Spartinivicinus marinus: one gene and its partners. The protein of the gene in region 1 interacts with the protein of each later gene in a pairwise test. Links are inferred from orthologs where the notes say so. Each region holds a gene or a part of one and is shown in the gene's direction. Other genes may lie near its edges.

Region 1 (6,014 bases):
TATTAACCTGACTATGTAGTTTTATATGAGTCTTATCCTTGGTATTGACCCAGGCTCAAGAGTGACTGGGTATGGCATCATTAATCAACTTGGAAACCGCTGTGAGTATGTAACCAGTGGTTGTATTCGCACCAGTGTTGACTCTCTTCCTGACCGGCTGGCCCAGATTTTTCAGGGTATTTCCACTATTATTGAGCAGTTTTCACCGCAACAGGTGGGGGTGGAGCAAGTATTTATGGCGCGTAATGCCGATTCCGCATTAAAACTGGGGCAGGCAAGAGGCGCTGCGATTGTGGCTGCGGTTAATCATGGGCTGCCTGTTTCAGAGTATTCGGCTCGGCAAATAAAACAGTCAGTGGTTGGTAAAGGCAATGCTGAAAAAAGTCAGGTGCAGCATATGGTACAGCAACTGTTGCACTTGAATCGATGCCCACCCAGTGATGCTGCTGATGCGCTGGCCGTAGCCTTGTGCCATGCCCATACCCAGCAGAGCCTAATAAAAATTGCCGGAGCCAGAAGCGTTCGCCGGCGTAGAATTCGCTAGCTACAATGCTTGTAATTAAACATGCAACAACTGTCAATGAATGAGAATATTGAGACATGATTGGTCGAATTAAAGGGGTTTTATTAGAAAAACAACCACCTCATCTACTAATTGATGTACAGGGAGTCGCTTATGAGGTGGATGCGCCCATGACCACTTTTTACCAATTGCCTGAAACAGGGCAAACTGTCGTGCTATACACTCACTTTGTGGTAAGAGAAGATGCTCAACAGTTATATGGGTTTGCTGCCAAGCAAGAACGAGAGTTATTTCGGGTGCTTATTAAAGTCAATGGAGTAGGCCCAAAACTAGCATTAACTATTTTGTCGGGTATGAGCTCTGATAGTTTTGTACGAACGGTTCAGGATAATGATGTGGCTAGCCTAGTGAAGTTGCCAGGGGTTGGGAAAAAAACTGCTGAGCGGTTATTAGTAGAAATGCGTGATAAGTTAACCAGTTGGCTACCCATTGATGCAGATTTAACTGTCAATATTACCCAGCAAATTACTAGTCCCGAAAGTCACTTAGACGATGCAATCAGTGCATTAGTCGCGCTAGGCTATAAACCACAGCAGGCAACCAAAGCGATAAAAGCGCTACCTGACCAGCAATTACCCAGTGAAGAGTTGATTCGCCAGGCGTTAAAAGCGATGGTGTAGCTAGAAACATGAACTTGTCGCAAAGGGCGCTAGAAAATAAGTCTAGTGTTTGATATGAAATAGCAGGCTATTCTTCCTCCGTTCTTGAAGTGCTATCCCTGGCCTATCAAGAGCTAACGTGACATCCCAGTCGCAGCTACAGAATACACTGTTACTCTATTTCATAAGCTTTTCAAGCTACTTAATACGCGGCGATCTAGGTAGATAAAACAGGTGATCTATAAACAATGATTGAAGCTGATCGCTTAATTGCGGCATCTGCAACGCCCATAGAGGAAAGTCAAGACCGAGCAATTCGGCCAAAGAGTTTGGCTGACTATATTGGTCAGGCTTCTGTGCGTGAGCAAATGACTATTTTTATCGAGGCGGCGAAGCGACGTAACGAAGCCTTGGATCATACCCTAATATTTGGTCCTCCTGGTTTAGGTAAAACCACACTGGCTAATATTTTGGCATATGAAATGGGTGGCCAAATTAAAACCACCTCAGGACCTGTGTTAGAAAAAGCCGGCGATTTGGCTGCAATGTTAACTAACTTGGAAGCAGGTGATGTACTGTTTGTTGATGAAATTCACCGCTTAAGCCCAGTGGTCGAGGAGGTTTTATACCCCGCGATGGAAGACTATCAGTTGGATATTATGATTGGTGAGGGACCTGCTGCACGCTCAATTAAGCTGGATCTGCCGCCTTTTACCTTAGTGGGAGCAACTACCCGGGCTGGGCTACTAACTTCTCCATTGAGAGATCGTTTTGGTATTGTTCAGCGGCTGGAATTTTACTCAGTGGAGCATTTATCTACGATTGTTCAGCGTTCAGCAAATATACTGGGGGTTTCTTTAGATGAGGCGGGGGCTGTAGAAATTGCTAAACGTTCTAGAGGAACACCTCGAATAGCTAACCGGTTATTAAGGCGAGTCAGAGATTTTGCCGAAGTAAAGGGCTCGGGAGTTATTAACCAGACAATCGCTGACCAGGCACTCAGTATGCTAGACGTGGATCATCAAGGGTTTGATCAAATGGATAGGCGGCTACTGTTGGCTATGATTGAGAAGTTTTCAGGTGGTCCTGTTGGTGTCGATAGCTTGGCTGCAGCTATCAGCGAAGAGCGTGATACCATTGAAGATGTATTAGAGCCTTATTTAATTCAGCAAGGTTTTATTATGCGAACACCCAGAGGCCGGGTTGTTACTGAGCGGGCCTATCTCCACTTTGGTTTATCTGTGCCTGAGTCTTGATCCGACATTTTATCAACCTTAATTTATAAAGTGTTTTTTTTCACCATAATTAGGCGCCAGTTTTTTTATATTGCTTGAGGAAACAGTGAGTGGATAACTTTGCGATTCGCTGCCGCGTATATTTTGAAGACACCGATGCAGGTGGAATTGTTTATTATGTAAACTATTTGAAGTATATGGAACGAGCAAGAACGGATTTATTGCGTAGCTTGGGGATTGAGCAGCATTCGCTTCTCGAACAAAATGTGATGTTTGTTGTCCATAGTTCATCAATAAACTACCGTAGCCCAGCCAGGCTGGATGATGAATTAAAAGTGACAGCAACAGTTAAGAAGTTGACAAAAGTAGCTATTATTTTTATACAACAAGTGGTTAATTGTCGGACAAATGTTTTGTGTTGTGAGGCTGAAGTAAAAGTGGCTTGTGTGTCGTCTAATAATATGAGACCAACAATGATTCCAACCAGTTTGCAACAAAAAATACAATTACTCTAGGTAATTTCACGAAAATGGGAAAAGAGAGGTGGTATGATCGGCCTTTCGCCTGCTGAGGCTGTGTCACCTTTTATGCTGTATTGCCCAGGATGTAATGCAGCTTAATATATAAGTGTCACCTTACATAAAATAGCTTGAGGGTAAGTATTGTGGCAGAAATGTCAATTTGGTCCTTAATTGCCGGTGCTAGCTGGATTGTACAGCTGGTGATGCTGATATTACTGTTGGCATCGATTGTGTCATGGGTAATGATTTTGCAGCGCGGTTTTTTATTATCTAATACCAAGCGGAGTGCTATTGCATTTGAAGATCGGTTCTGGTCGGGGATGGATTTAAGTAAATTATTCCGCCAAGTCACCAGTGAGCCTGACCCTGATAATGGTATGGAGCATTTATTTCGAGCGGGTTTTAAAGAGTTTACCCGGTTAAGACAAGACTCCAATGCAGACCCAGATGCGGTGATGGAAGGGACTCAACGAGCAATGCGAGTAGCCTTGGCGAGAGAACAAGAACGTTTAGAGCAAAATTTACCCTTTCTTGCTACGGTAGGCTCCATCAGTCCTTATATCGGTCTATTTGGTACGGTTATTGGTATTATGAACTCATTCCGAGGGCTTGCTAATCAAACTCAAGCAACCTTAGCGACGGTTGCTCCTGGTATTTCAGAAGCATTGGTTGCAACAGCCATGGGGCTATTAGCTGCGATTCCTGCTGTAGTGGCTTACAACAAATACTCTGCAAAGGTTGATCAATTATTAAATAGTTACGATACCTTTTCTGATGAGTTTTCCAGTATTTTACACCGTAAGGTGCATACACGAATTAAGCAGGGATAAGCAGCATGGCTACTAAACGTATTCGGCGTAAGCCAATGTCAGAAATCAACGTGGTGCCATACATTGATGTGATGTTGGTGCTGTTGATTGTGTTTATGGTAGCCGCTCCGATGTTAACCCAAGGGGTTAATGTTGATTTACCAAATACTGATGCAAAGCCGCTTGATGTTAAAGAAGATGAAGAGGCCATTATTGTTTCAGTAAAACCTGATGGCACGTATTACATCAATATTGGTAAGGATCAAGAGCAAGCTGTTTCCCTGGAAAAAATACAGGAACAGGTTTCTAAAATAATGAAGGTTAAACCTAACCGCTTAGTGTTAATCAAGGGGGATCAACAGGTTGACTATGGCACCGTTGTTCAGGCAATGGCTGCCTTGCAAGCAGCAGGTGTACCCAATGTTGGCTTGATTACCGATCCACAGGAACAAACAGGTTAATAAGAAGTTATTGTTGTGAGATTGCCTAACGGTTATACCTTACCTGCTACGATAGCAGTAATCCTGCATATCGCTGCAATATTGGCAGTGGTCAATATCTGGCAGAAGGAGCATCAGCCTCCTGTTAAAGCGAATCCTGATCACATTAAGGCAAAGCTGATTGCCTTAAAACCAGCTACTAATAAACCAGCTGTTGCTAAACAACCACCTGCCCAAAAGCCACGTCCACAACCAGATAAAGACAAATTGGCTGAGCAAAAAGCACAAGAAGAGGCAGCTAAAAGAAAAGCAGAAGCGGAAAAACAAAAACGTATTCAGCAAGAAAAAGCACGCAAAGCTCAGCAGGCTAAACTGAAAAAGCAAAAGGAAGAGCAGGCTCGCAAAGTACGTGAAGCTAAATTAAAGCAGGAAAAACTGAAAAAACAAAAAGAAGAGCAAGCCCGTAAAGAAAAGCTAAGACAAGAGAAATTAAAGAAACAGCGTGAAGAAAAAGCGCGCCGTGATAGGGAAGCCAAGTTAAAGCGGGAGCGTGAAGAAAAACTCCGTAAACAACGAGAAGCAGCTAAAAAAGCCCAAGAAGCAGAACTTGCGGCTCTGCTAGCTGAGGAAGAGGAGGCGGAAGAAAATGCGCGTATTGCTGCGACTCAAGCTGAGAAAGTGTCAGCAATTGTTGGAGTGATAACTCAAACAGTACAAAACTACTGGAGTCGCCCGCCGACTGCTCGAAGAGGAATGCAGGTTATTCTACAAATTCAGATGGTGCCTACAGGTGAAGTGATTAATGTCACAGTAACCCAATCCAGTGGTGATAGCACCTTTGATCGTGCAGCTGTTCGTGCGGTAGAGAAAGCAGAGCGTTTTCCTGAAGTGCGACAGGTAAATTCTGTAACCTTTGAAAGAGACTTTCGTAGTATGAGGCTAGTTTTTAATCCGGAGGATTTAGCAGGGTGATAGGACGACATATAAAAGCTGTTTTGACAGCACTTGTATTATTGTGTATTGGGCAGGCGGCATGGGCTGGCTTAACGATTGAAATCACTAAGGGTAATGACAGTGCAGTACCCATTGCAGTGGTGCCTTTTGGAGGAGATACGCCTCCCCATGATGTGGCTGAAATAATTGGTGCTGATTTAAAGCGCAGTGGCTTATTTGAGCCTTTTGCTCCTGGCAATATGTTGAGCTTGCCACAACAGAAAGAAGATGTGGTGTACAGCGACTGGCGTAAGTCAGGTGTCGATTACCTAGTAATTGGCAACGTTAAAAAAGAAGGTAATGGCTATAAGGCGACCTTTGTTTTATATGATGTGATTAAACAGCAGCAGTTGTTAGAACACAGTTATTCTAGCTCTAATCACAGAAAGGTCGCCCACAATATTAGTGATGATATTTATGAGAAGCTAACAGGTAAGCCAGGTGCATTTGATACCAAAATTCTCTATGTTACTTCTACCCGAGCTGCTGCCAACAAGATTAGATATAAGTTGAACTATGCTGATTCTGATGGGTTTGGCGCCAAAACCATACTAAATTCTTCAGAGCCTATTCTTTCGCCATCCTGGTCACCTGATGCTAAAAAGGTGGCATATGTTAATTTCAGTAAAGGTCGGCCTGGTATTTATATTCAGGATATTTATCAAGGTAAACGCCAGCGAATGACAGCATTTAAAGGATTAAATAGTGCGCCAGCCTGGTCACCAGATGGTCGTAAGCTAGCGATGGTACTATCGAAAGGTGGAAACCCTGATATTTATATTATGGATGTTGCCACTCGTCAGTTACGGCAAATAACACGACACTTTGCAATTG
Region 2 (3,097 bases), 3.8 Mb from region 1 along the record:
TTTGGTTTAACTCCTCAGATTCCCCATGGAAAACAGACATTGACTGCGCCCGAGATGCATACCAAACATTAAACGTAGAAGTTCGTTGTAATGGCAACTTTTGGGAGGAAGGAAAAAATAATGAGGATGAGTGGTGGCAAATTAGTGAATTTGGAGAAGGCCCCGTTACTTGGCAGGATGTTTAACATAGTAAGTATTTAACAGGAAAAACAGCCACTCTCTTTACACTGCCATTCAAAGTCAGACAAACAACAGGCTTACCCTAAAAATTGTTATGAAGGCTACAGATTACAGTTTGAGCATATGGCTTTGTACTTATGTTGCTAGATAGTAATAGAACAGCCATTTTTAAAAGTATATTATGGAAAAATTAATTAGAAGCTCTCAATTTTTATTAGCGGTACTACGCAAGTTAATTTCGTTTTGGGTTAAAGTTGAAGTACATAATGGTTCAGCTGAACAACTTAAGCTGCCTCCCAATACACCTGTTTGCTATGTATTTCGCAACTCATCTTTATCTGATTTTTTACTGGTTGAACAAGAATGTATTAGAGCACAATTGCCAAAGCCATCAGAGTTACTTCCTAACCTAACCGCAGAACAGCCAGCTCACTTTTTTTTAACCCAACTTAAAGGGGTTCTTTTTAAACGAGAAGATGCAAGCTTACCTGAGCAATTAAAGCAACTGATCTATCAGGTACAAAATAATGCCGCTCTTGATGTACTACTTGTGCCTGTATCCGTTTTCTGGGGACGCTCGCCCGATAAAGAGCTGTCAGCCCTCAAACTTTTATTTGCCTATAACTTCCAAGTAGCCAGCCGCTTTAAAAAGCTGTTAACTATTATTATTCATGGCAGGCAAACCATAGTGCACTTTAATCCTCCTATGTCACTGCGCGACATTGTTAATAACGAATTAGGAGAAAGCCGCACTCAACGAAAAGTCGCCAGAATTTTACGCGTGCATTTCAGACAACTACGCACCTCAGTGGTTGGACCTGACTTATCACATCGTCATAGCCTGGTAAACTCCCTCCTCCATGCTCCATTAGTCATAGATGCTATAAATAATGAAGTAAAAGAAAAAGGGGTTGATTACCAAAAAGCCAAAGCCAAGGCTCAATATTATGGTAAAGAAATCGCTTCTGACTTCAGTTATGCAGCTATTCGCTTGCTTGATATTACTCTCACATGGTTTTGGAACAAAGTCTACCATGGTATTGAAGTCAACCATTTAGAACCGATTAAGGCACTAGCAAAAGACCATGAAATAATCTACGTGCCTTGTCACCGCAGTCATATTGACTACTTATTATTATCCTATGTTTTATTTAAGCAGGGCTTAACACCACCGCATATTGCTGCGGGTATTAATCTTAACATGCCAGTGATTGGTGGTTTACTTCGAAGGAGTGGCGCTTTTTTTATTCGTCGGCAGTTTAAAGGCAATCAACTTTATACTGCTGTATTTAACGAATATTTACATACATTGTTTGTTAAAGGCTTTCCAACTGAGTACTTCATTGAAGGTGGACGTAGCCGTACCGGGCGCTGTATAACACCTAAAACCGGGATGCTCGCACTCACTATTCGTAGCTATTTGCGCGACAATAGAAGACCCATCGTTTTTATTCCTGTATATATTGGCTATGAAAATGTTCTAGAAGTTAAAACCTATTTAGGTGAATTACGAGGCAAGTCTAAGAAAAAAGAGTCTCCTCTGGATGTTTTTCGTACACTGGCCAATTTAAAACGAACTCTTGGCAAAGTGACAGTAAACTTTTCATCACCACTACTCCTAAGTGATTTTTTAACAGAGCAACAACCTAATTGGTATGATTATACTTTAGCAAAAGCAGCCAAACCTGAATGGTTAAACCCAGCCACAAATACGTTAGCTACCCAATTAATCCAACGTATTAACGCCGCAGCTTCAGTCAATCCAGTTAACCTGATAGCAATGGCTCTACTTTCTACACCCAGACAAGCACTTGATAAAAACACCCTATACTTTTCACTCGACTTTTACTTAACGCTGTTAAAACAATTGCCCTACAGTGAAAAAGTTACTTTGCCAGACCAAACAAGACAGTCAATGACACAATATGTGGAGTCAATGAAGCTTATTCACACGCATACAGATGCGCTGGGTGATGTTGTCACGTTAAGTGAAAAAAATGCGGTGGTCATGACCTATTATCGCAATAACATCTTACATTTATTTGCCCTTCCATCCTTAGTCAGTTGTTTCTTCATCAATAGTCCTTATCAAATTCGTGATGACTTAATAAAAGCCTGTGTTACGCTTTACCCTTATTTAAAGACTGAGCTGTTTTTAATTTGGCCGGAACAACAGGTGAAAGCAGAAATTGAGAACAGTATTAGTTGTTTAAAACAACTAAAGTTGGTAAGCCAGGAAAACGACAAATTGGTACGTTCAGCCCCAAACACTGTCGAGTTTATACAGTTAAGCCTGCTGGCTAAAGCCATTAGCCAGATGCTAGAACGGTTTTATTTGGTCATTAGTGTGCTATTAAAAGCAGGCAGTGAGACACTTGATGCTCACATGTTAGAAACCCAGTGCCAGAATATTGCCCAGCGTCTTTCTCTGGTTCAGGGTATTAATGCTCCCGAGTTTTTTGACAAAACATTGTTTCGTAATCTTATTCGAACACTCAAGGATAAACATGTCATTACAATTGGTAACAGCAGTGCTTTATGCTTTGATAAAGCACTCTATGATATTGGCCTAGCCGCTAAAAGAATACTACCGCCCGATATTCGTTATAGTATTCTTCATTTAACTGAAAGTGAATTTAAGCCTGTTAACTAGTGATCCTGATCCATGCGTAAAACTGGGCAACAGATTTCAAAGCCATTTATTTTCTGGTAAGGCGCTTTTTTTGCAGGCATAGCGGGCCTACGTCAAGAAAAAATAACACAGCCAGAGGGTAAATGGAGAAGAATCTGTTACCTTATTTTGCACATGGGCCACTAGCTACCAAATGCTTTATTCACATAAACATCAAAACGACCAGACTTACCTATTAGCTGATAAGTTGGAGCTTTATCCGCCAAATAAGGTGCAAGTTTTGGT
Region 3 (2,942 bases), 830 kb from region 1 along the record:
GTCATGCCTTTACCGGTTAGTGTGCCTTCTCATTGTTTGTTAATGAAACCGGCTGCAGAGAAGTTAGCTGAAGCACTAGCCGAAATTGATGTAAATCAGCCCAAGATACCTGTGTTGCAGAATGTGACTGCTTCAACAGCAGATACTATAGAGCAGCTTCGAGAAAATTTAGTGAAGCAATTATATAGCCCTGTATTATGGGTAAATACTGTTCAGGCGATCGCTGATGCGGGTGTTGACACTATTTATGAGTGTGGTCCTGGTAAAGTGTTATCTGGCTTAAATAAGCGCATTAATCGTCGTTTAACAGTAGCTTCATTGGAGCAGTTTGAAGCACTTGAAGCGGCGCTCGCTGCGCTAAATGCTAACTTTAGTTAGCTAAATGCCAATGAATTAATAGTTAGTTGAACTCATTTGATAACTGAGAGAAACAATGGATTTAACTGGAAAAGTCGCCCTGGTTACAGGGGCAAGCCGGGGTATTGGTCAAGCTATTGCTAAAGCGTTAGCTGAGGCAGGCGCTACCGTTGCTGGGACAGCAACCTCTGAAAAAGGTGCTGAGGCTATTACTGCCTATTTAAAAGAGCTGGGTAATGGTGGGCAGGGCTTCGTTTTAGATGTAAGTGACGATGCCTCTGTTGAGCAAAGCTTGAAAAACATTGCTGATACACTGGGTGGTAACCCGTTAGTAGTCGTTAATAATGCGGGTATTACGCGTGACAATATATTAATGCGTATGAAGGCAGATGAGTGGGATTCAGTGATTAACACCAATCTTACTTCTCTGTACCGGGTGAGCAAAGCTTGCTTGAGAGCAATGACAAAAGCCCGTTGGGGGCGCATTATTAATGTTAGCTCTGTGGTAGGCTCCATGGGCAATGCAGGGCAAACTAACTATGCAGCGGCGAAAGCTGGGCTTGAAGGGTTTACCCGTTCATTAGCAAGGGAACTGGGCGCACGTAATATTACAGTGAATGCAGTAGCCCCTGGCTTTATTGATACGGATATGACTCGTGAGCTGCCAGAAGCGCATAAAGAAACATTACTAGGGCAAATTCCGCTAACTCGGTTGGGGCAACCAGAGGAAATTGCAGCAGCAGTTAAATTCCTTGCCAGTGAGCCTGCAGGCTACATTACGGGCGAGACTCTCCATGTAAATGGGGGTATGTACATGGGATAATTGATAATTCCCATTGTACTCCCCAAAAGTGCTGCTAGAATACCCGGTAATTTTTGGGGGTGGTGAAACTTGCATTCATCACACACGTTTTTATACACTTACCTCTGCAGCGAGACTGCATAACTAGATAGGAGCAGAACAAGGTATGAGTACCATTGATGAACGCGTCAAAAAAATCGTTTGCGAACAATTGGGCGTTAAAGAAGAAGAAGTGACAAATGGCGCATCTTTTGTTGACGATCTTGGCGCTGATTCTCTAGACACTGTTGAGCTGGTCATGGCTTTAGAAGAAGAGTTCGAAACCGAGATTCCTGACGAAGAAGCAGAAAAAATTACAACTGTTCAAGAAGCGATTGATTACGTTATTAATCACCAGTAATTTTATTTGCTTCTCGTTCGTTTAAATAAAAAGCCGTTCATATTCTGAACGGCTTTTTATTTGTGGCTTATTTTTGTTGAGCTTGAAGACAGTGCTATACGCTGTATTTTTGGCAGTACAGCTATTTATAGTGATTCGACAAAGGCTTGTTTCAATTTTGATATGCGTTTAATAAAATATTGCTCAGCGATTTACGCCTCATAGGGGCTGACCTTGTCTTTTGGTAGTGTTGTTTAAAAAACGTTGAATCCTGTTTCAAGCTAAAATTATCAGTGTATACCCAATGTGTGGTGTTTGGAGTTTCATAAAACCGTAGAAATTCCTTAATATTTTTTTTTGCTCGTTTGTCGTAAAACAAGCGGCGTTTAATTAAACAACTAATTGATTTGTAATTGTGGAAGAAATATCTGCATCAATATCGTTTATTATTGCTGCTTTATATTCTTCGTTGATAGCTAGCTATTTATTTGGGGAGAGCATTAGTGTCTCGCAGACGAGTGGTGATTACCGGTTTAGGGCTTGTGACTCCATTAGGAAATACGGTTTCAGCTACCTGGCAAAAAATACTAGCTGGTCAAAGTGGCATCAGCACTATTGATTTTATGGATGTAGCAAACCTGCCGACAAAGTTTACAGGTGCCATCAAGGACTTGGATATTACTGAATATATGCCTGCAAAACAGGCCCGCAAAATGGATATGTTTATTCAGTACGGTTTGGTTGCAGCCATTCAAGCCATAAAAGATGCTGGCTTTGAAGTTTCTGATGCCAATGCAGACCGGATTGGTACGGTGATTGGCTCCGGCATAGGAGGAATCTCAACCATTGAGCAGAATGTGCAGATTCTCAATCAATCAGGGCCGAGGCGAATTTCTCCTTTCTTTGTTCCAGCCTCGATTGTCAATATGGCTAGCGGCCAGTTATCCATGATGTATAACCTTCGGGGCCCAAATTATGCCATTAGTACTGCCTGTACCACAGGTACTCACTGTATAGGGTTGGCAGCACGCAATATTGCTTATGATGAAGCTGATATCATGGTGGCTGGAGGAGCTGAAAAAGCTTCAGCTGCTATCGGTATGGCAGGCTTTAGTGCTGCAAGGGCATTATCGACTCGCAATGATGACCCAGAAAAGGCCAGCCGCCCTTGGGATAAAGATCGTGATGGTTTTGTCTTGAGTGATGGGGCAGGAGTATTGGTGCTAGAAGAGTACGAGCATGCTAAGCGTCGAGGCGCCACTATTTATGCAGAGCTGACAGGCTTTGGTATGAGCGCCGATGCCTTTCATGTCACAGCACCGCCTGAAGATGGCCGCGGAGCACTCAAAGCAATGGAGAATGCCTTAAAAGATGCCAGATTGTCTCCTGAGCAAATTAATTACA

The links. Proteins that work in one complex are often made in the same cells at the same time.
Region 2: the proteins of ybgC (region 1) and plsB interact in binary tests that used the Escherichia coli proteins (3 or more experiments, as listed by UniProt). The link is inferred for Spartinivicinus marinus from one-to-one orthologs.
Region 3: the proteins of ybgC (region 1) and acpP interact in binary tests that used the Escherichia coli proteins (3 or more experiments, as listed by UniProt). The link is inferred for Spartinivicinus marinus from one-to-one orthologs.

What each region holds. Positions count from the first base shown.
Region 1 is NZ_JAPJZK010000001.1:4,749,931-4,755,944, forward strand. Bases 1,419-4,229 are described here. They hold ybgC (tol-pal system-associated acyl-CoA thioesterase), read left to right. Parts: upstream 1,419-2,527; coding sequence 2,528-2,932; downstream 2,933-4,229. Other genes in these bases: ruvB (Holliday junction branch migration DNA helicase RuvB), read left to right, coding at 1,431-2,438; tolQ (protein TolQ), read left to right, coding at 3,091-3,768; tolR (protein TolR), read left to right, coding at 3,774-4,208; tolA (cell envelope integrity protein TolA), read left to right, coding at 4,224-4,229. Also shown: crossover junction endodeoxyribonuclease RuvC, read left to right, coding at 26-544; Holliday junction branch migration protein RuvA, read left to right, coding at 601-1,203; more of tolA, read left to right, coding at 4,230-5,159; Tol-Pal system beta propeller repeat protein TolB, read left to right, coding at 5,156-6,014.
Region 2 is NZ_JAPJZK010000001.1:946,647-949,743, forward strand. It holds plsB (glycerol-3-phosphate 1-O-acyltransferase PlsB), read left to right. Parts: upstream 1-361; coding sequence 362-2,833; downstream 2,834-3,097. Other genes in the region: OQE68_RS04545 (hypothetical protein), read left to right, coding at 1-185; OQE68_RS04555 (class I SAM-dependent methyltransferase), read right to left, coding at 2,995-3,097. UniProt on the Escherichia coli protein: Catalyzes the transfer of an acyl group from acyl-ACP to glycerol-3-phosphate (G3P) to form lysophosphatidic acid (LPA). This enzyme can utilize either acyl-CoA or acyl-ACP as the fatty acyl donor.
Region 3 is NZ_JAPJZK010000001.1:5,581,516-5,584,457, forward strand. It holds acpP (acyl carrier protein), read left to right. Parts: upstream 1-1,325; coding sequence 1,326-1,559; downstream 1,560-2,942. Other genes in the region: fabD (ACP S-malonyltransferase), read left to right, coding at 1-378; fabG (3-oxoacyl-ACP reductase FabG), read left to right, coding at 434-1,180; fabF (beta-ketoacyl-ACP synthase II), read left to right, coding at 2,042-2,942. UniProt on the Escherichia coli protein: Carrier of the growing fatty acid chain in fatty acid biosynthesis.